3 regions of the Streptomyces sp. NPDC032126 genome follow, and region 1 is predicted to be linked to each of the others. Evidence: riboswitches for the same ligand, from Rfam matches in the RefSeq annotation. Region 1 holds a riboswitch; each other region holds the start of a gene.
What was found. Region 1 has a riboswitch for cyclic di-AMP ahead of ACZ5NW_RS00505 (M23 family metallopeptidase). Riboswitches for the same ligand answer to the same signal wherever they lie in the genome.
Positions count from the first base shown of each region.

Region 1 (9,486 bases):
ATCTCGCGCACGGAGCGGTGGGCGGGCACGCCGTCGAGTTCCTTGAGGTCCTCGGGGAACGCCTTGTTCACCGCGTGCAGGCGGCCCGTGAAGCCGGCCTCCCTGAGGTTGTCCAGGATGCCGCGGCCGACGCCGCCGGGGGTGCGGCCGGTGCCGACCACGGCGACCGATCCGGGCACCAGCAGCCGTCGTACGGAACGGGCCTCGGCGCGCTGCTCCCGCGCGCGCTGCACGGCGAGGGACCGCTCGGTGGGTTCGAGGCCGAACTCCAGGCGGACCACGCCGTCCTCGAAGCTGCGCTTCTGGGTGTAGCCGGCGTCGGTGAACACCTTGATCATCTTGGTGTTGGCGGGGAGCACCTCGGCGGCGAAGCGGCGGATGCCGCGCTCGCGGGCGACCGCCGCGATGTGCTCCAGGAGGGCGGAGGCGACGCCGCGGCCCTGGTGGGCGTCCTGGACGAGGAAGGCGACCTCGGCCTCGTCGGCCGGCGCGGAGGCGGCCATACCGTCGGCACCGATGCGGTCATAGCGTACGGTGGCGATGAACTCGCCGCCGACCGTGGCCGCGAGTCCCACCCGGTCCACAAAGTCGTGGTGCGTGAAGCGGTGGACGTCCTTGGCGGACAGGCGCGGGTAGGGCGCGAAGAAGCGGTAGTACTTCGACTCGTCCGACACCTGCTCGTAGAAGCTGACCAGGCGCTCGGCGTCGTCGACGGTGATCGGGCGGATGCGCGCGGTGCCGCCGTCGCGCAGCACCACGTCGGCTTCCCAGTGGGCGGGGTACTCCTGCCGATCCGTCGCGCTCTGCATGGGGCCCAGAGTACGGCTCGCGTACGACAACGGCGCGAGGCAGTCTGTGGAGGACGAACGTCGGTCCGAGGCCGCGGCCCGACAGCCACTCCCGAAGGGGTCGAACGACCCCTTCGGGCACGCGTCACGATGTGGAACACTGGTCTAGACAACCCTGAGAACCTGAAGGGCAGCATCACATGGCTGAGCGCCGCGTCAACGTCGGCTGGGCCGAGGGCCTTCACGCCCGCCCCGCTTCCATCTTCGTCCGGGCCGCCACGGCCGCAGGGGTCCCCGTGACGATCGCCAAGGCCGACGGCAACCCCGTCAACGCGGCCTCCATGCTGGCCGTCCTGGGCCTGGGCGCCCAGGGTGGCGAGGAGATCGTCCTCGCCTCCGACGCCGAGGGCGCGGACATCGCCCTCGACCGTCTGGCGAAGCTGGTCTCCGAGGGTCTTGAGGAGCTTCCCGAGACCGTCTGAGCCCGCTCCCGGCAACGGCTGAGCCGCGTCACCCTCCCCGGGTGGCGCGGCTCGGCCGTTTCTCCGGCGCCGCGGCTCGGCCGTTCCTGCTGTCACCGGGCGGCTCGGACGGCCGTTTTCGGTCTTCGCCGCCGCCCTGCGGGGAATTACCCGGGGCATACGCGAAAATCGGCGCGCGGGCATACGGAAGGCGCGCGACCGGGAATTCACGGCGCACGCGAAAAAAGGCAGTGCGAATACACGCCCACGGAATATCTCTTCTTTGTATACGGCCCTCGTGTTAATGCCGCAGGCCCGAGATGTTTACGGGATGTTGCGAAGTCCTCACACGGTCGGCGCGGTCGCCGCCGCCGGAAAAACGCAACCGGTGGGCGAGGGTCGAACGCTCGGTGTGCAGCGCCGTGACCGCACGCGCGCGCTCGCCGTCGCCGCGCGCCACCGCGTCCACGATCGCGCCGTGCTCCGCCCAGGAGTCCACCGGGCTGGCGGGGGCCTCCACGGAGTACATCCAGGCGATCTTGTGGCGGAGCTGGGTGAGCGTCGACGCCAGGGCCTGGCTGCCGGAGGCCTGGGCGAGCGTCTCGTGGAACCAGCCGCCCAGCGAGCGCAGATCCTCGCTGTTGCCCCTCCTGGCCCGCTCCTGACCCAGCCGGACGAGGCCGCGCAGGACCTTCAGATGGGCCTCGGTGCGCCGCTGGGCGGCCCGGGAGGCACCGAGCGGCTCCAGGAGCAGCCGCATCTCCAGCAGGTCGGCGGCCTCCTGCTCGGTCGGCTCGGCCACGCACGCGCCCGCGTGCCGCCGGGTGACGACGAAGCCCTCCGCCTCCAGCGTGCGCAGCGCCTCACGGACGGGGACGCGCGAGACGCCGTAGCGGCGCGCGAGGAGTTCTTCGGTGAGCCGGCTGCCGCGCTCGTAGACACCCGCGACGATGTCGTCCCGAATGGCCGTGCACACCGAGTGCGCAGGAACGCGCATGACCGACCTCCGCATTAATCCCCGTGAAACGTCGACGATAGACGTGTTCAGCGACTCTAATGCAATGAGCCGGAATTTCCGATGGCGGGCCGGAATCCATGGATATTTTTTGGACAGCGGGGCGTCCGAAACGACGAAAGCCCCGGCTCGGAGAGCCGGGGCCGTACGATCTGTCGCCGTCCGTCGTCAGACGTTCACGCCGTGCTTGCGGAGGTAGGCGACCGGGTCGATGTCCGAGCCGTATTCCGGGGTGGTGCGGGCCTCGAAGTGCAGGTGCGGCCCGGTGGCGTTGCCGGTCGCGCCGGAGTGGCCGATGCGCTGGCCCGGGGTGACCCGCTGGCCCACGGACACGCCGATGGACGACAGATGGCCGTACTGGGTGTACGTGCCGTCATCCATGCGGATCACGACCTGGTTGCCGTAGGCACCGCCCCAGCCCGCCTCGACGACCGTGCCGGAGCCGACCGCGTGCACGGGAGTGCCGCTCGCGGCGTGGAAGTCGACGCCGGTGTGGCTGCCGGAGGACCAAAGGGAGCCGCCGGCGCTGTAGCCGGTGGAGATGTAGGAGCCGGTGATCGGCAGCACGTAGGCGTTGAGGCGCCGGCGCTCGGCCTCGCGGGCGGCGCGCTCCTTGGCCAGGCGCTCCGCCTTGGCCCTGGCGACGGCCTTCTGGCGGGCGATCTCCTGATCGGCGGCCTGCTTCTGGGCGGCGGCCTGGTCGTCGATCTGCTGGGCGGCGTCGTCGTTCACGGCGACGACGGGGATCAGCCCGGTCTGCTCGGCGGAGGTCTCGGCGGCGAGGGCCGGGGAGGCCACGGTGGCCATGACGCCGGTGGTGGTGAGCGCCGCGATGCCCGCCGCGCGGGCGGTGGTGCGCTTCATCCGGCTGGGACGACGGTGCTTACCGGTGGCGCAGCTGAACGCCATGAAGTCGAGCGGTCCTTTCCTTCCCTCTCGCCTACCGGGTTAGCTGACGGGTTCGGAGCAGGAAGGTCTCCTACGGGCCCCCTCGCCTTCACACGCGGGCGCCCGATTCACCCCAGGGACTGCACAAGTGGGTCCCCGGCTCCCCTGGCTCGCGCCGTACGGGGACTCGGCGATGACTGTCCGGTGCCGCGGGCGCGGCGCACTGCCTGACGAACAGCCCGGACGACGCTAGAGGCCGCGCCCTTCGATTCCCAAACGGAGTGGGGCTTTTGTAGCGCATGCCACAGGTCAGACAGGCAATCTCTCCCCCAATTCGGTTGTCTTCGGACATCGTTGGACATCAAGGGGCCCCGGAGGACGCGTCCGTCCGCCGGGGCCCCTTCACGGGCTACTCGGCCGCTACGACCTTCACCTCGCCGATGCCGAGGGCCGCGACGGGCTCCTTGATCTGCGCGGCGTCACCGACGAGGACCGTCACCAGCCGGTCCACCGGGAAGGCGCTCACGGCCGCCGCGGTGGCCTCGACGGTGCCGGTGGCGGCGAGCTGCTGGTAGAGCGTCGCCTGGTAGTCGTCGGGCAGGTGCTGCTCGACCTGGTCGGCCAGCGTGCCCGCGACGGCGGCGGCCGTCTCGTACTTCAGCGGCGCCACGCCGACGAGGTTCTGCACCGCGACATCGCGCTCGGCGTCGGTCAGTCCGCCCTCGGCGAGCGTGCGCAGCACCGTCCACAGGTCCGCGAGCGCGGGGCCGGTGTTGGGCGTGTCGACGGAGCCGCTGATGGCGAGCATCGCGGCGCCCGAACCGTCCGGCGCGGAGCGCAGCACCTGGCCGAACGCGCGCACGCCGTAGGTGTAGCCCTTCTCCTCGCGCAGGACGCGGTCCAGCCGGGAGGTGAGGGTGCCGCCGAGGCAGTACGTGCCGAGCACCTGCGCGGGCCACACGCGCGCGTGCCGGTCGGGACCGATCCGGCCGATCAGCAGCTGCGTCTGGACGGCGCCGGGCCGGTCCACGATGATCACGCGGCCGGTGTCGTCGGCGGTCACCGGCGGCACGGGCCGGGGGGTGCCCGCGGAGCCCCTCCAGTCGCCCAGGGTGTCGTCGAGGAGCGCGGTGAGGTCGACGTCGGTGAGGTCGCCGACGACCACGGCGGTGGCGGTGGCGGGACGGACGTGCCTCTCGTAGAAGGCGCGCACGGCGGCGGAGTCGATGGCCTCGACCGTCTCCACGGTGCCCTGGCGCGGCCGCGACATGCGCGCGGTCGCCGGGAACAGCTCCTTGGAGAGCTCCTTGGCGGCCCGCCGGGACGGGTTGGCCAGCTCGTGCGGGATCTCGTCGAGGCGGTTGCGCACCAGGCGCTCGATCTCGCTGTCGGCGAAGGCGGGCGCCCTGAGGGCGTCGGAGAGCAGCCCGAGCGCCTTGGGCAGACGGGAGACCGGCACCTCCAGGCTGAGCCGGACGCCGGGGTGATCGGCGTGGGCGTCGAGCGTGGCTCCGCAGCGCTCCAGCTCGGCGGCGAACTCCTCGGCGGAGTACTTGTCGGTGCCCTCGGAGAAGGCCCGCGCCATGATCGTGGCGACACCGTCGAGGCCGGCCGGCTCGGCGTCCAGGGGGGCGTCGAGGAGGACCTCCACGGCGACGAGCCGCTGGCCGGGGCGGTGGCAGTGCAGGACCGTCAGGCCGTTGTCGAGCGTGGCGCGCTCGGGGGCCGGGAACGCCCACGGCTTGGCCTCGCCCGCCTGCGGCCGGGGGTGGAACTCCATCGTGGCGAGCTCGGTCACTTGGCCGCCTCCTCGTTGTCGTCGGCTTCCACGGTGGCCGCGGACTCCGGGTCTTCGGTGCCTTCCACGTCCTCGACGTGCTCCGGGGCGATCGGCTCGTAGACCAGCACCGCGCGGTTGTCGGGGCGCAGGCGGGCCTGGGCGACCTCGCGCACCTCCTCGGGCGTGATGTCCAGCACGCGCTGGACGGCGGTCAGGGCGAGCTGCGGGTCGCCGAACAGCACGGCGTACCGGCACAGTTCGTCGGCGCGGCCGGCGACCGTGCCCAGGCGGTCCAGCCACTCGCGCTCCAACTGGGCCTGGGCGCGCTCCATCTCCTCGGTCGTGGGGCCCTCCGCGGCGAAGCGGGCGAGCTCCTCGTCGATGGCGGACTCGATGACCGGCACCTCGACGTCACCGGACGTCTTCACGTCCAGCCAGCCCAGGGAGGGCGCCCCGGCGAGCCGCAGCAGACCGAAGCCGGCCGCCACCGCCGTACGGTCGCGGCGCACCAGGCGGTTGTAGAGGCGGGAGGACTCGCCGCCGCCGAGGACGGTGAGGGCGAGGTCGGCGGCGTCGCACGCGCGCGTGCCGTCGGCGGGCAGGCGGTAGGCGGCCATCAGGGCGCGGGCCGGGACCTCCTCCTCGACGACCTCGCGCAGCTGCTCGCCGATGATCTCGGGCAGCGTGCCGTCGCGCGGCGCGGGCTTGCCGTCGTGCGTGGCGATGGAGCCGAAGTACTTCTCGATCCAGGCGAGCGTCTGCTCTGGATCGATGTCGCCGACGACGGACAGGACGGCGTTGTTGGGCGCGTAGTAGGTGCGGAAGAACGTGCGGGCGTCCTCCAGCGTGGCCGCGTCCAGGTCGGCCATGGAGCCGATCGGCGTGTGGTGGTAGGGGTGGCCGTCGGGGTAGACCATGGCGGTCAGCCGCTCGAACGCCGTGCCGTAGGGGACGTTGTCGTAGCGCTGGCGGCGCTCGTTCTTCACGACGTCGCGCTGGTTCTCCATCGACTCGTCGTCCAGGGCGGCCAGCAGGGAGCCCATGCGGTCGGCCTCCAGCCAGAGGGCGAGCTCCAGCTGGTGGGCGGGCATGGTCTCGAAGTAGTTGGTGCGCTCGAAGCTGGTGGTGCCGTTGAGCGAGCCGCCGGCGCCCTGCACCAGCTCGAAGTGACCGTTGCCCTTGACCTGGGCGGAGCCCTGGAACATCAAGTGCTCGAAAAGGTGAGCAAGGCCGGTACGCCCCTTGACTTCGTGGCGCGAACCGACGTCGTACCAGAGGCACACCGCCGCGACCGGGGTCAGGTGGTCCTCTGAGAGCACCACGCGCAGGCCGTTGGCCAGGCGGTGCTCGGTCGCTGTCAGGCCCCCGGAGCCTGCCTGGGCTGTGGCCGTGTGACCCATGGGCATGTACGTCCCTTCGATCGCTGACGCGGTCATCGAACCGCGGATTTCCTGCCGGTCCTGTCACTGTATGCAAGCGTGCGGACAGTCGGCGAAGTTCCCGCGGGACATACGCCGAGAGCGGATCGCGTAGCCTGCGGGCAGCCGCGGGGAGGTGATCCCGCGAGCCGGGCCGGGCGGCCGTGACCGGGTCCTGGCCCGGGTTGTCAGTGCCACGGTCCACAATGGTCCGCGTCAGATCCCGTCACACGCTTCAGCAAGGAGCCGGCAGCGATGGCCCGCCGCAGCACGAAGACCCCGCCGCCCGACGACGCCTTCGAGGAGAAGATCCTCGACATCGACGTCGTCGACGAGATGCAGGGCTCCTTCCTCGAGTACGCGTACTCGGTCATCTACTCCCGCGCGCTTCCGGACGCCCGCGACGGTCTCAAGCCGGTGCACCGCCGCATCGTGTACCAGATGAACGAGATGGGCCTGCGCCCCGACCGCGGTTACGTGAAGTGCGCGCGCGTGGTCGGCGAGGTCATGGGCAAGCTGCACCCGCACGGCGACGCGTCGATCTACGACGCGCTGGTGCGCATGGCGCAGCCCTTCTCGATGCGTGTGCCGCTCGTCGACGGCCACGGCAACTTCGGCTCGCTGGGCAACGACGACCCGCCGGCCGCCATGCGGTACACCGAGTGCCGTCAGGCGCAGGCGACGAGCCTGATGACCGAGTCGATCGACGAGGACACGGTCGACTTCACGCCGAACTACGACGGCCAGGAGCAGGAGCCGGTGGCGCTGCCCGCCGCCTTCCCGAACCTGCTGGTCAACGGCTCCTCGGGCATCGCGGTCGGCATGGCCACGAACATGCCGCCGCACAATCTGGGCGAGGTCGTCGCGGCCGCCCGCCATCTGATCCGCTACCCGAACGCGGACCTGGACGCCCTGATGAAGTTCGTCCCGGGCCCCGACCTGCCGACGGGCGGCCGCATCGTCGGCCTGGCCGGCATCCGCGACGCGTACGAGACGGGCCGTGGCACCTTCAAGATCCGCGCCACGGTGTCCGTCGAGAACGTGACGGCCCGCCGCAAGGGCCTCGTCATCACCGAGCTGCCCTTCGCGGTCGGCCCCGAGAAGGTCATCGCCAAGATCAAGGACCTGGTCGGCTCGAAGAAGATCCAGGGCATCGCGGACGTCAAGGACCTCACGGACCGCGAGCACGGCCTGCGCCTGGTCATCGAGATCAAGAACGGCTTCGTGCCGGAGGCGGTCCTGGAGCAGCTCTACAAGCTGACGCCGATGGAGGAGTCCTTCGGCATCAACAACGTGGCGCTGGTGGACGGCCAGCCGCTCACGCTGGGCCTGAAGGAGCTCCTGGAGGTCTATCTCGACCACCGCTTCGAGGTCGTGCGCCGGCGCAGCGAGTTCCGCCGCACCAAGCGCCGCGACCGGCTGCACCTGGTGGAGGGCCTGCTCACCGCCCTCGTCGACATCGACGAGGTGATCCGCCTGATCCGCTCCAGCGAGAACAGCGCGCAGGCCAAGGAGCGCCTGATGGAGCGCTTCTCGCTGTCGGAGGTCCAGACCCAGTACATCCTGGACACCCCGCTGCGCCGGCTCACCAAGTTCGACCGCATCGAGCTGGAGGCGGAGAAGGACCGGCTCATCGCGGAGATCGCCGAGCTGACCCGGATCCTGGAGTCGGACGCGGAGCTGCGCAAGCTGGTCTCGGCCGAACTGGCCTCGGTGGCCAAGAAGTTCGGCACCGAGCGGCGTACGGTCCTGCTGGAGTCCTCCGGTGCCCCGGCGGCCGCCGTGCCGCTCCAGGTCGCGGACGACCCGTGCCGGGTGCTGCTGTCTTCGACGGGTCTGCTGGCCCGTACGTCGAGCGGCGAGCCCCTGCCCGCGGACGAGGACGCCCGGCGCGTCAAGCACGACGTGATCGTCTCCGCGGTGCCGGCCACCGCGCGCGGCGAGATCGCCGCGGTCACCTCGGCGGGCCGGCTGCTGCGGATCAACGTCGTCGACCTGCCGCAGCTGCCGGAGACGGCGTCGGCGCCGAACCTCTCGGGCGGCGCGCCGCTGACGGAGTTCGTGTCCCTGGAGGGCGACGAGACGGTCATCTGCCTGACCACGCTCGACGAGTCCTCCCCAGGTCTGGCGCTCGGCACGGAACAGGGTGTCGTCAAGCGCGTGGTGCCGGACTACCCGTCCAACAAGGAGGAGCTGGAGGTCATCACCCTCAAGGAGGGCGACCGGATCGTCGGGGCGGTCGAGCTGCGCACCGGCGAGGAGGACCTGGTCTTCATCACCGACGACGCCCAGCTGCTGCGCTACCAGGCCTCGCAGGTCCGCCCGCAGGGCCGCCCGGCCGGCGGCATGGCGGGCATCAAGCTCGCCGAGGGCGCGAAGGTCATCTCGTTCACGGCCGTCGACCCTGCGGCGGACGCGGTGGTGTTCACCGTGGCCGGCTCGCGCGGGACGCTGGACGACTCGGTGCAGACGACGGCCAAGCTGACCCCGTTCGACCAGTACCCGCGCAAGGGCCGGGCGACGGGCGGTGTGCGCTGCCAGCGGTTCCTGAAGGGCGAGGACTGCCTGTCCCTGGCCTGGGCGGGTCCGCTGCCGGCGCGCGCGGCGCAGAAGAACGGCACCCCGGCCGACCTGCCGGAGATCGACCCGCGCCGCGATGGCTCGGGCGTGTCCCTGCCGAAGACGGTCGCGGTGGTGGCCGGGCCGGCGTGACCGATGCGCGGGGCGGACCGACGCGGTGGGCCCGGCCGGCATGACCGACGCGCGGGGCCCGGCCGGTGGGTCAGGGCCCCGCGCCTACGCCTCGTCGGCGGGCTCGTCCCGCGAGCCCCACGTGGACTCGTCGGCGGGCTCCTCCCCCGATCCCCGCGCGAACTGCTCGGCGGGCTCCTCCTCCGGGCCCCGCACATAGCGCAGGACGCCCCACATGCCGTGCTCGTCGGGCTGGGAGGCGTCCTGCGCGCACGCGTCGAGTTCCTTGCCGAGGGAGGCGGTCTCGATGTCCGAGCCGATCAGCACCAGCTGGGTGAGGCGTTCCTCGGCCTCCGCCCAGGGCTCGGGGTAGAAGCGCAGGAACCGTCCCACGGCGTGCACGGCGTAGCGGTTGCGGGGGTCGTACGGCCCGAAGTCGACGTAC
Region 1 is NZ_JBVIMA010000001.1:119,656-129,141, reverse strand. It holds gene ACZ5NW_RS00520 (bifunctional acetate--CoA ligase family protein/GNAT family N-acetyltransferase) at 1-809, opposite strand, end outside; gene ACZ5NW_RS00515 (HPr family phosphocarrier protein) at 989-1,270, shown strand; gene ACZ5NW_RS00510 (GntR family transcriptional regulator) at 1,551-2,246, opposite strand; gene ACZ5NW_RS00505 (M23 family metallopeptidase) at 2,433-3,173, opposite strand; cyclic di-AMP (ydaO/yuaA leader) riboswitch at 3,187-3,355, opposite strand; gene ACZ5NW_RS00500 (M16 family metallopeptidase) at 3,562-4,950, opposite strand; gene ACZ5NW_RS00495 (M16 family metallopeptidase) at 4,947-6,338, opposite strand; gene ACZ5NW_RS00490 (DNA gyrase/topoisomerase IV subunit A) at 6,606-9,062, shown strand; gene ACZ5NW_RS00485 (CobW family GTP-binding protein) at 9,147-9,486, opposite strand, start outside.

Region 2 (9,486 bases), on a different contig from region 1:
AGGCGTGCACGTCGGCCCCAACGCGGTGCCGGCGCTGGCCCGGGAGGGGTACGGCTGGGGGATCGTACGTCCCCGGGAGGTCGCCGGGACCGTGGCGTGGCCCGGGGTGTGGCGGATGGGCCGCCGGCACTGGCGGTACGGGGCCGGGGAGCTGCGGCGGTCGGTGTCCAAGGGGGCGTTCGTGGAGGCGGTGCGGCGCATGCTGCCCGGGGTGGAGGCGCAGGATCTCGTGCGGGCGGGGGCGGGAGTGCGGGCGCAGGCGGTGCTGCGGGACGGCGGTCTGGTGGACGACTTTCTGATACGGGAGGGGGAGCGGGCGATCCACGTGCTGAACGCGCCCTCACCCGCGGCGACGGCTTCCCTGCTGATCGGCAGAGAGGTGGGCCGGAGGGCGTTGGGTGTGCTCGGGGCATCGTGATCGACCCGCTCGCGCACGGTGGGACCCGCTCCAGCGGGACCGACTCGGGCGGCCGGACGGCACCCGTAAAATCGATCCCACTGTGTCTGACTCGTTGAACTCCCCCGAAGCCCCCCGGTCCGCCTCCGCCCCGCGGCATCTTCCCGGTGTGTCCGTGCGGCACACCCGGGCCAAGGGGGAGCCGCGGTTTCCCGACGGGCCCAAGGCCGATCCCGCCGGGTCGCACTTCGAGCGGCGGATCCGGAGTTTCCAGCCGCGGCGCAGCCGGGTGACCGCCGGGCAGGCCGACGCCCTGCAGCGGCTGTGGCCCCAGTGGGGGCTGGACATCGACGGGCAGCGGGTCGTCGACCTCGCCGAACTGTTCGGCGACGACCGCCCCGTCGTGCTGGAGATCGGCTTCGGGATGGGCGAGGCCACCGCGAGGATGGCCGCCGCCGACCCCGACACCAACATCCTCGCCGTCGACGTCCACACCCCCGGCCAGGGCAATCTGCTGGGCCTCGCCGACCGCGGCGGACTCCGGAACGTCCGGGTCGCCAACGGCGACGCGATCATCCTGCTCCGCGAGATGCTCGCCCCCGACTCCCTCGACGGGCTGCGCGTCTACTTCCCCGACCCCTGGCCCAAGAAGCGGCACCACAAGCGGCGGCTGATCCAGCCGGAGTTCCTCACGCTCGCCGCGTCCCGGCTCAGGCCCGGCGCGATCCTGCACTGCGCGACCGACTGGGAGCCGTACGCCGAGCAGATGCTCGACGTGCTGAGCGCCCACCCCGACTTCGACAACACCCAAGCCGACGGCGGGTTCGCGCCCCGGCCCGACTTCCGGCCCCTGACCCGCTTCGAGGGACAGGGACTGGACAAGGGCCATGTGGTGCACGACCTGCTCTTCCGTCGGGTCCAGCACCGCTGACCGATCCCCGCCCCGCTCCCGGCACCATCGCGGGCGCGGCCATCCCTCGTTAGGGTCGATGCCGTGGCCATCAGTCCCCCGTACCCGTCGTACCCGACACCCCCCAGCGGTCCCGCCGGTGACGGTGCTCTTCGGCACGCGCACTGGTGGCAGCGCCGATGGGTGCGGTACGGCGCCCTCATCACCCTGCTCGCGATATCCGGGCTGGTCATTCTCGCCCTCGTGCGGGAACAGACCGGCACCCAGGGCTTCCTCGTCGGGCTCGGGCTCGCCGTCCTGCCCGTACCGCTGCTCATAGCCGCCTTCCGCTGGCTCGACCGGGTCGAGCCCGGGCCCTGGCGCAATCTGATGTTCGCCTTCGCCTGGGGAGCCTGCGCGGCCGCGCTCATCGCGATCGTCGCCAACAGCTTCGCCACCAAGTGGATCGCCACGTCCACCGCCGATCCGGCCAGCGCGGACACGCTCGGTGCGACCGTCATCGCGCCCATCGTGGAGGAGTCCGCCAAGGCGGCCGCCATCCTCCTCGTCTTCCTGTTCCGCAGACGGGACTTCACCGGGATCGTCGACGGCGTGGTGATCGCCGGCATCACCGCCACCGGCTTCGCCTTCACCGAGAACATCCTCTATCTCGGCAACGCCTTCGGCACCGACCAGGTCACCGGCGACAGCGGCATCGCGTCCGTCACCGCCGCCACCTTCTTCGTGCGCGTGATCATGTCCCCCTTCGCGCACCCCCTGTTCACCGTGCTCACCGGCATCGGCTTCGGCATCGCCGCGCTGTCCGCGGAACGGCAGCGGGCGCGGCGGATGCTGCTGCCGCCGGCCGGGCTGCTGCTCGCCATGGGCATGCACGCCCTGTGGAACGGCTCCGCGACCTTCGGCGGGCTCGGGTTCTTCGCCGTCTACGGCGCTTTCATGGTGCCCCTGTTCGCGGTCCTGACCTGGCTGGTCATCTGGACGCGGCAGCGGGAGCTGCAGACCGTGCGCGACGAGCTGCCCGCCTACGCCCTCGCCGGATGGCTGACCCCGGGCGAGCCGGTCGCGCTCGGCTCGATGCGGGCCCGGAAACTCGCCCGCGAGCAGGCCAAGCGGCAGTACGGGAAGCAGGCCGCGCGGGCCGTCGCCGAGTACGAGGCGTACGCGACCTCGCTGGCGTTCCTGCGGCACCGCGGGCGGCTGGGCAATGCCGGCGCGGACTTCGTCGTACGGGAACGGGAGTTGTTGCAGGAGCTGTGGCGGCGCCGCGAGGTCGCCCGCCCGGCCCTCGACTACGCGGCGCGGATCGTCGCGCCGATGCCGGTGCCGGTGGTGCCGTGGCATGGCTACGGGTACCGGTACGGGCAGCCGGCGGCGCCGTATCCCGCGTACAACCCGTATCGCACGTGAACCGGTCTGGACCGAGCGGGCGGGAGGCTTACGCCGATGCCCGCGTCAGGCGGTCCAGTTCGTCGTTCGTCAGGTTCAGGTCCGCCACCCCCAGCAGGGCCGGGAGCTGGTCGGGGACGCGGGCCGAGGCGATCGGGGCCGCCACGCTCGACTGGGCCGCCAGCCAGGCCAGGGCGACGGTGGCCACCGGGACCTCGTGCGCCGCGGAGATCTCGTCCAGGACGGTCAGGACACGGACACCCCGGTCCGATGCGAGATACCTGCCCGCACCCTGGGCCCGGGGGCTGTCCACCGTCGTACCGGGGCGGTACTTGCCGGTGAGGAAGCCCGACGCCAGGGCGTAGTACGGCACCGCGGCCAGGCCCTCGCTGACGGCGAGGTCCTGCAGGGCGCCCTCGTAGGTGTCGCGGGAGACGAGGTTGTAATGGGGCTGGAGGGCCACATACCGGGCGAGGCCCTCCCGGTCGGAGAAGTCCAGGGAGGCCCGCAGCCGCTCGGGGGTGATGTTGGAGGCGGCTATGTGGCGCACCTTGCCCGCCCTCACCAGCTCGTCCAGCGCGCCGATGATCTCCTCGACCGGGATCTCGGGCTTGTCGAAGTGGGTGTAGTACAGGTCGATGCGGTCGGTGCCCAGGCGGCGCAGGGACGCCTCGGCGGCCGCCTTGATGTTGGCCGCGGACAGGCCCGGGAAGTCGGGGTGCTGGCTGACCTTGGTGGCGATGATGATGTCGTCGCGGTTGCCGCGGGCCCGCACCCAGTTGCCGATGATCGTCTCGGACTCGCCGCCGCTGTTGCCGTCGACCCACGCGGAGTAGGAGTCGGCGGTGTCGACGAAGTTGCCTCCGGCGGCCGCGTAGGCGTCGAGGACGGCGAAGGAGGCCGCCTCGTCGGCGGTCCATCCGAAGACGTTGCCGCCGAGGGCGAGCGGGAAGACCTCAAGGTCCGAGGAGCCGAGCTTGCGCAGAGAAGTCATGCTCAGCTGCAACGGCCGTACCGTGAGCCGCTATTCCGCTATTCCGCTCTTCCGACAGCGGGGCGTGGCTCAGGGGTTGAGGCCCTTGCCACGCAGCCAGGCCATCGGGTCGATGCCGTCGGACTGGCCGTCCGGGTGGACTTCCAGGTGCAGGTGCGGGCCGGTCACGTTGCCGGTCGCGCCCACGCGGCCGATGACGTCACCGGTGCCGACCTTCTGGCCGACGCTCACGCTGATCGACGACTGGTGGCAGAACCACAGCTGGGTGCCGTCGTCGAGGGTGAGGATCGTGCGGTAGCCGTAGGAGCCGGCCCAGCCCGCCTCGGTGATCGTGCCGCCGTGGATGGCCTTGATCAGGGTGCCGGTGGGGGCGGCGAAGTCGAGGCCGGTGTGGTAGCCGGAGGACCACATCGAGCCGGCCTGGCCGAAGGTCGAGGTGATCGTGTACGACGAGGTCGGCAGCGTGTACTGCTTGGCCAGCGCGGCGAGGCGCTCGGCCTCGGCCTTCTTGGCGGCCTCCGCGTCGGCCTGCTTCTTCGCGGCGGCGGCCGCGGCGTCGGCCTGCTGCTTGGCCTGGGCGGCGGCGTCGGCCTCCGCCTTGGCCGCGGCGGCGTCGGCGGCGGCGAGGGTCTTGGTGTCGACCTGGGTCTGCTGCGACTCGGCCTGCGCCATGATCCGGTTGCGCAGGGCCTCGCCGGCGTCGGCGGAGCCCTCGGCGCTGTCGTCCGCGGTGGCGGCGAAGCTGCTCAGGGTCGGCGCGCTGTCCTGGGGCTCCTCGTCGTCGGAGATGAGGGAGCCGACGGAGGGCAGGTCGGGAAGGGAGATGGAGACCGGCGGCTTGCCGGTGTTGGCGCTGGCCATGCCGCCCGCGCCGACGGCGGCGATGACGCCGACGCCGAGAACCGTGGAGCTGCGGGCGAGTCCGCCGCGCTGCTTGGCGACGCGGTGCCGGCCACGCACGGGGCGAAGGGAGTCCGCGGTGGGGTTCCACTCCTCCCAGGGGCCCTCGTCGGTGCGATAGCTGCCGTAGCCGAAGGTCTCGGTGACCCGCGGAGTCGGCGCGAGCGGGGCTTCTGGGGCAGGCCGGTTGGACGCCACGCGGGCGTACTCCTTTCCTTCCGTCGCCTACCGGGTTAGCTGACGGGTTCGGAGCGGGAAGGTCTCCTACGCGCGTAAACCGGCCGTTGTCGCACGGCGGTGTCCGCGTGATTCACCCCAAGGTGGTGGTTCCCCGGTTCCCTTGCGGGATTCGGCGCGTGCGCACGGAGCCATCTCTTGTGACGGCTGGGACGACCGCGCTGCGTTATCGAACGTTAATAGACCTGGGGGCCGGTTTCCAAGCTGTTCGACTTGATCAACTACATTTTTGGCCTGGACTTTCATGCCAGGACCGGTGAAAAACGGGCGAGTTGACCCGGCATCGAGGCCGCATCAGGAGTCTCACGGTTTTTGATGGTGACTCAGATGTTATGCGGAGGGGCGTCGCACGGTCACGATGCGTGAGGAGGAGCCGGTCACGGCACGCGCTGAGAAAACACCGAGGGCCGGAACCCTTTTCGGATTCCGGCCCTCGGCCTTCAGTAGCGGGGACAGGATTTGAACCTGCGACCTCTGGGTTATGAGCCCAGCGAGCTACCGAGCTGCTCCACCCCGCGTCGGTGAAACCAGCATACGTCATGCGGGGGACGGAAAGCGAAACGGCTCGGTGAGGCGCGGGTCACGCCGGGAGACAGCGGGCGCGCGGGGTGGACGACGGGGGTGAGCCGGTCACCCCAGGAGGTGCGCGTTCGGCCTCTTCGCGGTGGGCTCGTGCTCCGGGAGGACGACCACCTCGACGCCCCGCGCCGCCAGCAGCCCGCTTCCATCGGCCGCCGTGACGAACGTGTCCGGCTCGCGCCAGGCCGTCACCACCCGGCGTACGCCCGCCCGCAGGATCAGTTCGGCGCACGGTGCGGGGCGGGAGGCGCGGTGGGCGCAGGGCTCCAGGCTGCTGTAGACCGTCGCCGTGGGCAGCCGGGGGTCGGCGGGGTCGATCTTGGCCAGGGCCGCCTCCTCGGCGTGGACCACCGGGTCGCCGGACTCGCGGGAGTGGCCGCGGGCCAGTTCGGTGCCGTCCGCCGCGACGACCACCGCGCCCACGCTGAACGCGGTCGGGGAGGGCGGGCACAGGTCCGCCAGCTCGCAGGCCACGGCCAGCCAGTGGTGGTCGGCGGCGTGGGCCAGCGGGCCGGGACCGGGGGCGGTCGGCTCGTAGCGCATGAGGACCACGTCCTCGATCCGGCGGGTCTCCACCAGGCGCAGTCGGCCCGGCTGGTAGGCGCCGGGGCCGAAGAGGCGGGGGGCGTCCGGCGTGCCGACGAAGAGGGGGGCCAGGACCAGCTGGAGTTCGTCCGCCAGGCCCTCCTGGAGGAGCTGGGTGTGGACGGTGCCGCCGCCCTCGACCATGAGCCGGCGGACACCCCTGGCCTCGTACAGGTGCTCCAGCAGGGGGCGCCAGCCCACCTCCGGGCCCAGCGCGACCACGTCCGCCGCGACCGGCGTCCGGCTCAGCCGCTCCGCGCCCTTGTCCGTCGTACAGACGAGCTTGTCGCCGCCCGTGTGCCAGAAGTTGGCGGACGGGTCCAGGTCGCCCGAGGCGCTGACGGTGACCTTGAGCGGGTACTCCGGGCGGCCCTCGGCCACGCGGGCGGCGCGGCGGTCCGGGGAGTTGACCAGCAGGCGCGGGTTGTCGGCGCGGATCGTGCCGGCGCCGATCAGAATGGCGTCGACGGAGGCGCGGACCTCGTCGACGCGGTCGAAGTCGGCGGGGCTGGACAGCAGCAGCCGGTCGGGGCCGGTGTCGTCGAGGTAGCCGTCGAGGGAGACGGCGGCGGACAGCAGGACGTACGGGTACGGCATCGGCGCGGCTTCCCTCGGGCGGTGGACGGAACACGGTCTTGGTTCAAGTTTGAAACAAACCTACACTGGAGGCATGACGACCCGCTGGCTCACCCCCGAGGAGCAGCGCGCCTGGCGCGCGTATGTCGCCGGCTACCTCCTGCTCGACGACGCGATCGACCGGCAGCTCCAGCAGGAGGCCGGCATGCCCCATCTCTACTACTCCATCCTGGCGAATCTCTCCGAGACGCCCGAGCGGCGGCTGCGGATGACCGATCTCGCGGAGTCGCTGAAGATCACCCGCAGCCGGCTGACGTACGCGGTGACCCGGCTGGAGAAGGACGGGCTGCTGCGGCGCGAGGACTGCCGCTGGGACAAGCGCGGCAGTGTCGCGGTCCTGACGGACGAGGGCATGGCGGTCCTGGAGCGGCTGGCCCCCGGCCATGTGGAGACGGTCCGCGCCGCCCTCTTCGACCGGCTCACGCCCGAGCAGGTGCGGCAGCTGGAGGAGATCTTCACGCAGGTGGTGGCCGGGTTCCAGGGCGAGGGCGAGGCGGCGCCGGAGGAACTGCCGTGGCGGAGGCGGTCCACTCCGTGTTCGGGCTCGCAGTGAGCGGCTCACGGTGATCCGGACCACAGAGGGCGGGCCGGGCCGCAAATCGGTTGCTTCAACTTTAAAGCATGGGTAGGGTCTCACCCGGCGCACTGCTTCAAATCTGAAGCAGCTGCCGGTACCGACCGCCCTCGCCCCGGGAGACCCGCATGCCCGACACCCCCGCCGCCACCCAGCGCGCCCGCGTCCGGGTACCGCTGCGCTTCCACGACGGCTACTCCGTCGACGCCGAGCTGGTCACCTTCCACGGCCTCGCCGACGGCCAGGAACACGTCGCCGTCGTCCTCGGCGAGCCCGCCCCGGGCACCACCCCGCTGGTCCGGCTGCACTCCGAGTGCCTGACCGGCGACGTCTTCGGCTCCGCCCGCTGCGACTGCGGGCCGCAGCTGCGCGAGGCGGTGGAGCGGATCGCGCAGACCGGCGGCGTCCTGCTCTACCTGCGCCAGGAGGGCCGCGGCATCGGCCTCTACAACAAGCTGGACGCCTACGCCCTCCAGGACCAGGGCCTCGACACCTACGAGGCGAACGCCGCCCTCGGCCTCCCCGAGGACGGCCGCGACTACACCGCCGCCGCCCAGATGCTGCGCGCCCTCGGCATCGAGGAACTGGACCTGCTCTCCAACAACCCCGACAAGGCGGGCCAGTTGCGGGACCTGGGCATCGACGTGCGCGACCGCGTCCCGACCGGCGTCTTCACCACCCCGCACAACGTCCGCTACCTGCGCGCGAAGGTCCTGCAGACCAGCCACACACTGCCGCTGGGCGAGCTGACGGAGCTGAGCGCGGGCTGAGGCGGCTTCTCGGGCCCACCGCGGCCGGAACACGGCAGTGCCCCGACCAGGATTCCGAACCCTGGTCAGGGCACTGTCGCATGTCGGGTTCTCACATTAGTCGGAGCGTGACGCGCGGCGACGCGTGACGACCACCGCACCCGCGCCGAGTGCCACGGCGATGCCGCCCGCGAGGGCGAGCTGCGGCAGGGCGGAGGACGAACCCGTCCGGGCGAGCGTGCCCGTCGAGGTGGTCGTGGTGGACACCGGCGCCGTGGAGGTGCCGCCCTGCGGCTTGCTGCCCGACGTGCGCGGCGCCGTACCGGGCTTCGCCGTGCCGCCGCCCTTGGTGCCGGCGGCGACGAGCTCGAACTCGTAGGCGCTGAGGTCCGGCGTGCCGCCGCAGCTGCCGTCGTCGTTGAGGTAGTCGCCCGCGGTGAGCGCGACGCCCTGACCGACCGGTGCCGCGGCGTTCACGGTCAGCCGCAGCTTGACGTCGGCGTGGGCGCCGGCCTTCAGCGGGCTGATCGCGTCCGCGTAGCCGTCCCGGTCGAGGTTCTTCCACGCCGGGGACGCGGCGGTGGACCACTGCAGCTTCAGCAGGTGGTCGAGGTCCTTCATGCCGGTCGTGTCGGTGGCGTGCACCGACACGTACGGGTAGACCTCGTCCAGGGTCCGCTTGGTGTTGTTGGTCAGCCGCATCGCGAAGGCGACCCTGGTGCCCGCGGCGATCTTGCCCGGCAGGCCGGAGACCGAGACGCCGAGGCCGGGCTCGGCCACGCACGGCTCGTCGGTCCCGGCGTCCGCCTTGGCGTCGGCGAGGGCCTTCTCGGCGGCCTTGAGGGCGGCCTCGGCGGCCTTCAGGGCCTTCTTCACGGCGTCGTACTTCCGGGCCGCGTCGACCCGCGCGTCGTCGCGGGCCTTGTCGGCGTCGGCGTACTTGGTGTCGGCGGCGGCCTTCGCCGCGGCGGCGGCCTCGGCCTGCTTCTTCGCCTCGACGGTGGCCCTGAGGGCGGCGACCCGCTCGTCGTCCGTGGCGTTCGGGTCCGCCATCACGGCGTCGACGGCGGCCTGCGCGACGACGACCGCGTCGTCGGCGGCGGTCTTCGCCGTGGCGGCGGCCTCGGCCTGCTTCTTCGCCTCGGCGGCGGCGACGGCGAGCGGCGCGGTGTCCGAGAGCTCCGTCTCAAGGACCTGGCGGGCGGTGGCCTCGGCGGCGACGGCGTCGTCGTACGTCTTCTTCGCGGCGGCGACCGCCTTCTCCAGTTCCTCGATGGACGGCGTCGAGGACGACGCGGACGTGGAGGTGGTGTCGGCGAAGGCGGGACTGGCGGCGAGCATCACGACAGGGGTGGTGACAGCGAGGGCGACAGCTGTCGCGAGAGTGCGACGAATCTTCACGAATTCCCTTTTCTGGCGCGGAAGAACAGGAATGGATGCGATGGATCGCGGGTGCGGCCGCGACATCTGTCGCTGCGTCAGAACCCCGTGATCTCACGCGCCTTGGCCGACGAGTGGCGCGTCACCGCCGCCGACTGG
Region 2 is NZ_JBVIMA010000003.1:18,118-27,603, forward strand. It holds gene lhgO (L-2-hydroxyglutarate oxidase) at 1-418, shown strand, start outside; gene trmB (tRNA (guanosine(46)-N7)-methyltransferase TrmB) at 501-1,328, shown strand; gene ACZ5NW_RS13020 (PrsW family intramembrane metalloprotease) at 1,392-2,714, shown strand; gene ACZ5NW_RS13025 (aldo/keto reductase) at 2,743-3,687, opposite strand; gene ACZ5NW_RS13030 (M23 family metallopeptidase) at 3,757-4,785, opposite strand; cyclic di-AMP (ydaO/yuaA leader) riboswitch at 4,793-4,952, opposite strand; tRNA gene ACZ5NW_RS13035 (tRNA-Met) at 5,269-5,342, opposite strand; gene ACZ5NW_RS13040 (dihydrofolate reductase family protein) at 5,455-6,585, opposite strand; gene ACZ5NW_RS13045 (MarR family winged helix-turn-helix transcriptional regulator) at 6,659-7,177, shown strand; gene ACZ5NW_RS13050 (GTP cyclohydrolase II) at 7,327-7,968, shown strand; gene ACZ5NW_RS13055 (peptidase) at 8,065-9,348, opposite strand.
Region 2: another riboswitch for cyclic di-AMP. It lies ahead of ACZ5NW_RS13030 (M23 family metallopeptidase); the one in region 1 lies ahead of ACZ5NW_RS00505 (M23 family metallopeptidase).

Region 3 (9,486 bases), 790 kb from region 1:
GCTCGCCAACGACGGGGAACGGCCCCTGGAGCTGCTGCGGGCCGACTCCGCCACCTGGACACTGCCCGAGCGCGCCGACTGGCGGCTGTCCCAGCTGCACGGACGCTGGGCCGCGGAGTCCCGGCTCACCCGGGCACCCCTCACCTACGGCGAGAAGGTCATCGGCAGCCGGCGCGGTCACACCGGCCACCAGCACCTGCCCTGGGTCGCCCTGGACACCGACGCCACCGAGGAGCGCGGCGAGGTCTACGGCTGCGCGCTCGGCTGGTCCGGCTCCTGGCGGATCGCCGTCGCCCAACTCCCCGACGCGCGCGTACAGATCACCGGCGGCGCCGGGTACGACGACTCGGGTCTGCTGCGTCTCACGCCCGGGGAGTCCTTCACCACGCCCGTCTTCGCCGGACTGTGGAGCGACGCCGGCTTCGGCGGGGCGAGCCGCGCCTGGCACGCCTATCAGCGCGCCCATGTCATCCCGGACGCCGACCAGGACCGGCCGGTGCTGTTCAACTCCTGGGAGGCCACGACCTTCGACATCTCCGAGGAACAGCAGGCCACGCTCGCCCGCCGGGCCGCGGCGATCGGCGTGGAGCTGTTCGTCGTCGACGACGGCTGGTTCGGCGCCCGCACCAGCGACCGCGCCGGCCTCGGTGACTGGACTCCCAACCCCGACCGCTTCCCCTCCGGCCTCAAGCCGCTCGCGGACTATGTGCACGCGCTCGGCATGCGGTTCGGCATCTGGGTCGAGCCCGAGATGGTCAACCCGGACAGCGATCTGTACCGGGCGCACCCCGACTGGGTGCAGTACCAACCGGGACGAAAGCGGACGGAGTTCCGCAATCAGCTCGTGCTCAACCTCGCGCGCGAGGACGTCCAGGAGTACCTCTGGGAGCGGCTCGACACCCTGCTCTCCAGCGCTCCGATCGACTATGTGAAGTGGGACTTCAACCGCTGCTTCACCGACGCCGGCTGGCCGGGCGACCCCTACCCGCAGCGCCTGTGGATCGACCATGTCCGCGCGCTGTACGCCCTGCTGGACCGGCTCCGGCAGGCCCACCCCGGCGTCGCCTTCGAGTCGTGCTCGGGCGGCGGCGGACGGATCGACCTCGGGATCATGAGCCGCACGGACCAGGTGTGGACCTCCGACAACACCGACCCGCTCGACCGGCTCGCCATCCAGCACGGCTTCAGCCAGATCCACCCCGCCCGGGTCATGGCCGCCTGGGTCACCGACAGCCCGAACACCCAGCTCAACGGCAGGGTGAGCTCGCTGCGCTTCCGCTTCGTCAGCGCGATGGCCGGGGTGCTCGGAGTCGGTGGCGACCTCGCCGAGTGGAGCGAGGAGGAGCTCGCCGAGGCCGGGGAGTGGGTGGCCCTCTACAAGGAGATCCGGCCCCTGGTGCAGCACGGCGACCTCTACCGGCTGCGGCCTCCGCAGGGCGGGCTGAGCGCCGTGCAGTACGTGCGCGGGGGCGACGCCGTCGTCCTCGCCTGGCTGGAGGCCCAGCGCTACGGCGAGCCGGTGCCGGCGCTGCGACTGAAGGGCCTGGACCCGACGGCGTCGTACGAATGCCTCGAAACGGGCGAAGTGCATCGAGGTGCGCTTTTGCTGCATCACGGACTGCGGACCGGGCTGCGCGGTGATCTCGATGCGACGGTTCTCCGACTGCGCCGCATCTGAGACTTCTGTCCGTATTAGCCGAAATCGATGCCCTTATTCCAAGTCGCTCTGGAATAGGGGCATCTGGAGCGGTGTCACGTGAGCATCGTCATATCCGTGACCCAGCGTCGCGCGTCATGTTCACGTAATTCATGTTTCTTTCCAAGGTATTTGGCGCGAGCGCATTCCCTCTGATTGACGCAGGGTGACCGGGAATTCTCCCAGCTGATCAAGAGAAAAGCCCGGCCCGTGCAACCTCTGCTTGTTTCCGTGCGTCTTGGTCGCTTACGTTCGCCACCAATCCGGACGGAACGCCGAATCCTGCCGCTGTCCGGAATCCGCACACACTCACCCGTGCCCGGCAGGAGCGGGGGACCCACAGGTACAACCGCCTGTTCCGGTCTCCGGAACGGCTAGGGGTCAAGTCGTGCCATGGCACGGCCGGGCATCTCCAGCCCGCACCCGACAGCTCACCTCGCAGGCGCCGGAGAGGAATTCGCCATGCCCGCGAAGGGTAAGCACCGCCGTCCGAAGTCCCTGCGCTTCACCCGTACTCTCGCCGTCGCCGGAACCGGCGGCGCCGCGCTCGCCCTTCCGCTCATCGGGGCCACCGGCGCCCAGGCCGCGCCGGCCGCGCAGCCGGTCTCCTCCGTAGCGGCGAAGGCCGTCCAGGCCGCTCCGGCCGCGCAGAAGGCGGAGAAGAAGAGCACCGAGAAGAAGGCCGTCGCGCGGACCTACACCGTCCGCTCCGGCGACTACCTCTCGAAGATCGCCGACGAGCAGCATGTGAGCGGCGGCTGGCAGAAGCTGTACCGGGACAACCGCGAGGTCGTCGGCAACGACCCCTCGCTGATCCACCCCGGCCTCAAGCTGTCGCTCGGCAAGAAGGCCGCCGGCTCCACCGCGAAGACCTCCCACACCTCGGCGTCCACGGCGAAGTCCTCCGCGAAGAAGGCGCAGAAGTCGGCGCAGCAGTCGACGACCGCCCGGGCCGCGGCGGCCGAAACCGTCTCCAACGGGTTCACCGCCCCCGTCTCCGGCGCCACCGTCGGCACCGCCTACCGCACCCCGGGCAGCATGTGGGCCAGCGGCTACCACACCGGCGTCGACTTCGTCGTCCCGACCGGCACCTCCCTCAAGGCGGTCGGCGCGGGCACGGTCGTCTCCGCGGGCTGGGGCGGCGCGTACGGCAACCAGGTCGTCATCAAGCTCGCCGACGGCTACTACGCGCAGTACGCCCACCTCTCGCAGCTCTCCGTCTCGGCCGGCCAGACGGTCAGCGCGGGCCAGCAGGTCGGCCTGTCCGGCGCGACCGGCAACGTGACCGGCCCGCACCTGCACTTCGAGATCCGTACGACCCCCGACTACGGCTCCGACGTCGACCCGGTCGCCTACCTCCGCGCGCACGGCGTCAGCGTCGGCTGACCCACCCCCCGGGCCGCTCGGGCCCGACCCACGCCACCGAAGGCCGGACTCCATCCCCTGGGTCCGGCCTTCGGTGTATTCCCCCCTTGGCAACTCTTTGGCAGTGGCCTATCTCACCGTCCGTCAACCCTCGCCTACGGTCGCGTAGGTCACATTCGAAGGGGAATCATGAACCGCTGTGGCAGACGATTCGAAGAGTGACAACAGATCAGTGATCGGGTCGTACGTGGCGGTGGGGGACAGCTTCACCGAGGGCGTCGGCGACCCCGGCCCCGACGGGGCGTTCGTCGGCTGGGCCGACCGGCTCGCGGTGCTTCTCGCCGACCGGCGGCCCGAAGGCGACTTCCAATACATCAATCTCGCCGTGCGCGGGAAGCTGCTCGACCAGATCATGGCCGACCAGCTCCCGCGCGCGCTCGAACTCGCGCCGGACCTCGTGTCCTTCTGCGCGGGCGGCAACGACATCATCCGTCCCGGCACCGACCCCGACGAGGTCGCCGAGCGCTTCGAGCGCGCGATCGCGTCCCTGACCGAGGTGGCCGGCACGGTCCTGGTGACCACCGGCTTCGACACCCGTGGCGTCCCCGTGCTCAAGCACCTGCGCGGCCGGATCGCCACCTACAACGGGCACGTCCGCGCCATCGCCGACCGGTACGGCTGTCCCGTCCTGGACCTGTGGTCCCTGAAGTCCGTCCAGGACCGCCGGGCCTGGGACGACGACCGCCTGCACCTCTCCCCGGAGGGGCACACGCGCGTGGCGCTGCGCGCCGGCCAGGCCCTCGGCCTGGAGGTCCCGGCCGACCCCGAGCAGCCCTGGCCGCCGCTCCCGCCGCGCGGCACCCTGGAGGTCCGCAAGGACGACGTGCACTGGGCGCGCGAATACCTGGTGCCGTGGATCGGGCGCCGGCTGCGTGGGGAGTCCTCCGGCGACCATGTGACCGCCAAGGGCGCACTGTCCCCGGACGACATCAAGATGCGGATCGCGGCAGTGGCCTGAGCACACCCGGCCTCCGGCCACCACACGGGTGGGGCCGACCGGGCAGATGGGGCGACCGCACGGGAACGGCGACCGCGCAGGTGGGGCCGACCGGGCATGTGGGGCGACCACGCAGGTGGGGCGACCGCACGGGAGAGGCGACCGGGCAGGTGGGCCGACCGGGCGGCTGGGGTGACCGCGCAGCTTGGGCGATCGGGCACGTGGGACCGACCGGGCAGGTGAGGCGACCGCACGGGAGAGGCGACCGGGCAGGTGGGCCGACCGGGCGGCTGGGGTGACCGCGCAGCTTGGGCGACCGGGCACGTGGGGCGACCACACGGGAGAGGCGACCGGGCAGGTGGGCCGACCGGGCGGCTGGGGTGACCGCGCAGCTTGGGCGATCGGGCACGTGGGGCCGACCGGGCAGGTGGGGCGACCGCACGGGAATGGCGACCGGGCACGCGGGGTGACCGCGCAGCTTGGGCGACCGAGCATGTGGGGCGACCACACGGGTGGGGGCGACCGCACGGGAACGGCGACCGCGCGCGTAGGGCGGCCGCACAGGAGGGGTGCCGCCGGGTTTCGGTCCGGCGGCCCGCTCAGCTCTCCCGTGCGGTCGACCCTCCGGCGGCCAGCCCGAGTTCCCGGTTCAGGGCCTCGTCCACCCACGCCTGGGCGCGCGTGCGCGGCACCGTGCCCGCGTAGGACGTCAGCTGCACGGCCAGACCGTCGAGCAGCGCCGTCAGGCGCAGTGCCGTGCCGTCCGGGTCCGGGCACTGGAACTCGCCCGCCGCCACGCCCTCGGCGATGACCCCGGCGAGCGCCGCCTTCCACTCCCGGTCCAGGTCGCGGGCGACCTCCCGCAGCGCGGGCTCGCGCAGCGACACCGCCCACCCCTCGATCCACAGCCGCCAGCCCTTGGCCTGCCCGGTGGGCGCGTACCAGCGCACCGCGGACCGCAGCCGGCGCTCCGCGGACGTACGGCGGCCCAGCAGACGGCGCAGATGCGCGAGGTCGTCCTCGGCGGCGTGGGCGAACGCGGCGGCGACCAGCTTCTCCTTCGTCGAGAAGTGGTAGAGGACCAGCGCGCTGCTGACGCCGAGCGCGGCGGCCACGTCGGCGACGCGGACCGCCGCCGCACCGCGCGCCTCGATCTGCTCGATGGCCGCCCGCAGCAGCTCCTCGCGCCGCTCGGCCACACTCAACCGGACCCTCGCCACGCCGTCACCCTAACAGCGGCCCCCAACAGGTCACCGGTACCGGCCGAACCGCTCCGCGATCACCGGCAGCCGCTCCGCGGCGAGGGCGTGCGCGGCCGCCCGGGGCGTCGTCCCGTCGGCCTCGGAGCGGTCCAGCACCCGCTCCACCAGCGCCCGCATCGACCGGCGGACCTGCGCGAACGCCTCGTCCGCGGCGGGGCCGATGTCGCCGAACAGGGTCCACCACCACCAGGCGTTCGTCCCGGAGTTGACCACCACGTCGGGCAGCACCCGCACCCCGCGCGCGTGCAGCAGCGCCTCCGCCTCCGGCAGGACCGGGATGTTGGCCGCCTCGGCGATCCACCGCGCGCGTATCCGCCCCTGCTCCGCCACGCCGATCGCGTACGACACGGCCGCCGGGACGAGGACCTCCGCGTCCACCGCCGACCACGCGTCCCCGGGCAGTTCCCGGTCCCCGGACCGCAGCACCGAGCGATCCACCGTCCCGTGCCCGTCGCGGGCGGCGAGCAGCGCCTCCACGTCGAGACCGGCCGGGTTGGCGATCGTGCCCTTGACGTCCGCCACGGCCACGACCGTGAGGCCCGCGCGCGCGAGGAAGCGGGCGGTGGCCCCGCCCATCGTGCCCAGGCCCTGCACCGCGACCCGCGTCCCGGCGTACGGCACCCCCGCCCGGTCGAGGGCCGTCAGTACCGATTCGGCCACCCCGCAGCCGCCGACCAGCTCGTCCAGACCGATCCCGGCCACCTCGACCGCGAAGGCGTCCGCGAGCCTCGCGCGGGCCGCCGCCTCGTCGTCGAGCAGCGGATAGACCGCCTGGATCGACGACACCAGCCCCGCCTCGGCGGCCGCCCGGTCGACCAGGTCCTGGGTCAGCCCCAGGTCCTCGCCGGTGGTCCAGCAGCTCTCGACGTACGGCCGCACGGCCCGCAGATAGCGCACCAGCAGCCCGTACGCCTCCGGGTCCCGGGGGTCGCAGTCGATGCCGCCCTTGGCCCCGCCCAGGGGGACGTAGCGCGCCTCGGGGTCGTAGTGCAGCGCCTCTTTCATGCTCATGCCGCGCGCCAGGCCCGCGACCTCCTCCGCGGTGCAGCCCTCCCGCATCCGCAGCCCGCCGCTGCACACGCCCCGTACGAGCGTGTCGACGACGAGGTAGCCCCGGCGGCCGGTGACATGGTCGGTCCAGGTGAGCGACAGCAGCGGCGCGGTCATACGGGCTCCTCGGGGGCGGACGGGAGCGGGCGGCCCCCTCGGCGCTGAACAGGGCAATCAGTATCGCCTACTGAACGGCGGGTCAGTAACCGGCGGAGCCGCACGCCCGGCCGGACGACGGGTGAAACCCGATTGTCGGGCGGGCCGACCATAATGGAATGCCTCGACGACTCCACCTGGAGGTACCGTGGCCGGATCCCGTTCCCTGAGCCCCGGGCTCCGCGCGCTGCAGCCCGAGGCCTTCGGCGCGGACCCGAGCGGCGAGCGCCTCGCGCGCATCCGCAGATCCCCCCACTTCAAGGACGGGGTCTTCCGGAACCCCGGCGGTTCGGCGCGGACCCGGCCCTCGGGCTCCGCGGGCGAACTGGCCAGGACGTTCCTCGACAAGGAATCCCGGCTCCGCCGCACCCCCACCGGCACGGTCCCGGTGCACGCCACCACCCTCGCCGACCTCGCCAAGCCGCCCGCGACGGGCCTGCGGCTGACCTGGATGGGCCACTCCAGCGTGCTCGCCGAGATGGACGGGCGGCGGGTGCTGTTCGACCCGGTCTGGGGGTCGCGCTGCTCGCCCTTCGCCTTCGTCGGGCCCAAGCGGCTGCACCCCGCCCCGCTGCCGCTGGCCGCGCTCGGCCCGGTCGACGTCGTCGTCATCTCCCACGACCACTACGACCATCTGGACCTGCCCACGATCAAGGAGCTGGCCGGCACCGACACCGTGTTCGCCGTCCCGCTCGGCGTCGGCGCCCATCTGGAGCACTGGGGCGTGTCCGAGAGCCGGCTGCGCGAGCTGGACTGGAACGAGGCGACGAAGGTCGGCGGCCTCACCCTCACCGCGACCCCGGCCCGCCACTTCTGCGGCCGCGGCCTGCGCAACACCCAGCACACGCTCTGGGCGTCCTGGGTCGTCGCGGGCGAGGAGCACCGGATCTACCACAGCGGAGACACGGGGTACTTCGAGGGCTTCCGGGACATCGGCGCCGAGCACGGGCCGTTCGACGCCACGATGATCCAGCTCGGCGCGTACAGCGAGTTCTGGCCCGACATCCACATGACGCCGGAGGAGGCATTGCGCGCCCACCTCGACCTCCAGGGCGGGCCCGGCGGCGTGCTGCTGCCGATCCACTGGGCCACCTTCAATCTGGCGCCGCACCCGTGGGCGGAGCCCGGCGAGTGGACCAAGGACGTGGCGGAGGAGGCCGGTCAGGCCGTCGCCTTCCCCCGGCCCGGCGAGCCCTTCGAGCCGGCCGGGAAGCTGCCCGCGGAGCCGTGGTGGCGGCCGGTGTCCGCGCCGCTCGCGCACCCCTGGCGCGCGACCCCGAGGCCGGAGGCCGTGCCGCCCGTCCAGGAGGACCTGGACCTGGCGGGGGAGCACTGAGCCGGGGCCAAAGCCGATACGCTGAGTGATGTTCCGGCGGTAGGGGCGGCGGGCGCCGAGGCGCCGGCGGCCGTTCCGGCGGGGCGGCCGGACCGACGTGACGAGGGCCGGGGAGCGTGGACTCCCCGGCCCTCGCGCCGTTTCGCGCGCCCTCACGCCGTGCCACGTGACCGCCTCTGAGCAGGTCCGATCGATCTCTTTCGGTTTCCGGTCGTGCAGTCCACCGCCTTATCGGTCTGTCGTACGAGGCCTCATACCAGAGCGGGACGCTCGCCGGGTGACTTTGTCAACTGCCCACCGCACATGATGGGTTGGCGACTACTGTGAGTGTCCGTCGCTCGCGCCCCACGCGTGAGCAGCCAGGCCCGACGGATCCAGTACGAGGACACCGATGTCTCACCTCCGCGCACCGGCCGCACGCGCAGACCGCCGCGAGGGCGGGCGGCACGGGCGACCGGTCGCCCGCACCGCCCCCGCGCCGGCCGAGACACACATACGGCCTCAGCTGCTGAGGCTCGCCGTGCTCCCGCCCGTCGCCGTCGCCCTCGGCGCCTGCGCCGCCGTCCTGTTCACCCTCCGCTCCACCGGCGTCCGCCCCAGCCTCACCCTGTACGCCGTGCTGACCGGCACGGTCGTCGTCACCGGCGCGGGCATCGTCATCGCCGCCGTGGCCGCCGACCGCGCCGCCCGCTCGGTGAGCGACCGCATCCACGCGCTGCGCCGCGGCAGTGCGCGCGGCGAGACCGAGCTGAGGGCCCTCGTCGAGGCGCTGCGGCGCGGCGAGGCGCCGCCCCCGCGCCCCACGCGCGGCGGACCGCCCGGAAACGCCGACGACTTCGAACTCCTCGCCGCCGATCTGTCCCGCGCCCACGACGGGGCCGTCGCCGCGGTCGTCCGCGCCGCACAGCTCTCCAGCCAGGCCGGCAGCGAACAGAAGCTCGAGGTGTTCGTCAACCTCGCGCGCCGCCTCCAGTCGCTGGTGCACCGCGAGATCTCCATCCTCGACGAGCTGGAGAACGAGATCGAGGACCCCGAACTGCTCAAGGGCCTCTTCCACGTCGACCACCTCGCCACCCGCATCCGCCGCCACGCCGAGAACCTCGCCGTGCTCGGCGGGGCCGTCTCCCGTCGGCAGTGGAGCAACCCCGTCTCCATGACCGAGGTGCTGCGCTCCGCCATCGCCGAGGTCGAGCAGTACTCCCGGGTCAAGCTGGTGCCGCCGATCGACGGGGAGCTGCGCGGTCACGCGGTCGCCGACGTGATCCACCTCCTCGCCGAACTCATCGAGAACGCCACGGTGTTCTCCGCCCCGCACACCCAGGTGCTGCTGCGCGCCAACCTGGTCACCTCCGGGCTCGCCGTCGAGGTCGAGGACCGCGGGCTCGGCCTGCCCGTCGACGAACAGCAGCGGATGAACGCCCTGCTCGCCGACCCCGACCAGGTCAACGTCGGCCGGCTGCTCGCCGACGGCCGCATCGGCCTCTTCGTGGTCTCCCAGCTCGCCCGCCGGCACGGCATCCGGGTCCGCCTCCAGACCAACATCTACGGCGGCGTCCAGGCCGTACTCGTCGTCCCGCAGGCCGTGCTGGGCTCGGCACCGGGCGTGCCACAGGCCGTGCTGGGC
Region 3 is NZ_JBVIMA010000001.1:911,497-920,982, forward strand. It holds gene ACZ5NW_RS03855 (alpha-galactosidase) at 1-1,678, shown strand, start outside; cyclic di-AMP (ydaO/yuaA leader) riboswitch at 1,997-2,154, shown strand; gene ACZ5NW_RS03860 (M23 family metallopeptidase) at 2,159-3,082, shown strand; gene ACZ5NW_RS03865 (SGNH/GDSL hydrolase family protein) at 3,294-4,079, shown strand; gene ACZ5NW_RS03870 (TetR family transcriptional regulator C-terminal domain-containing protein) at 4,658-5,278, opposite strand; gene ACZ5NW_RS03875 (Glu/Leu/Phe/Val dehydrogenase dimerization domain-containing protein) at 5,309-6,487, opposite strand; gene ACZ5NW_RS03880 (MBL fold metallo-hydrolase) at 6,675-7,862, shown strand; gene ACZ5NW_RS03885 (sensor histidine kinase) at 8,254-9,486, shown strand, end outside.
Region 3: another riboswitch for cyclic di-AMP. It lies ahead of ACZ5NW_RS03860 (M23 family metallopeptidase); the one in region 1 lies ahead of ACZ5NW_RS00505 (M23 family metallopeptidase).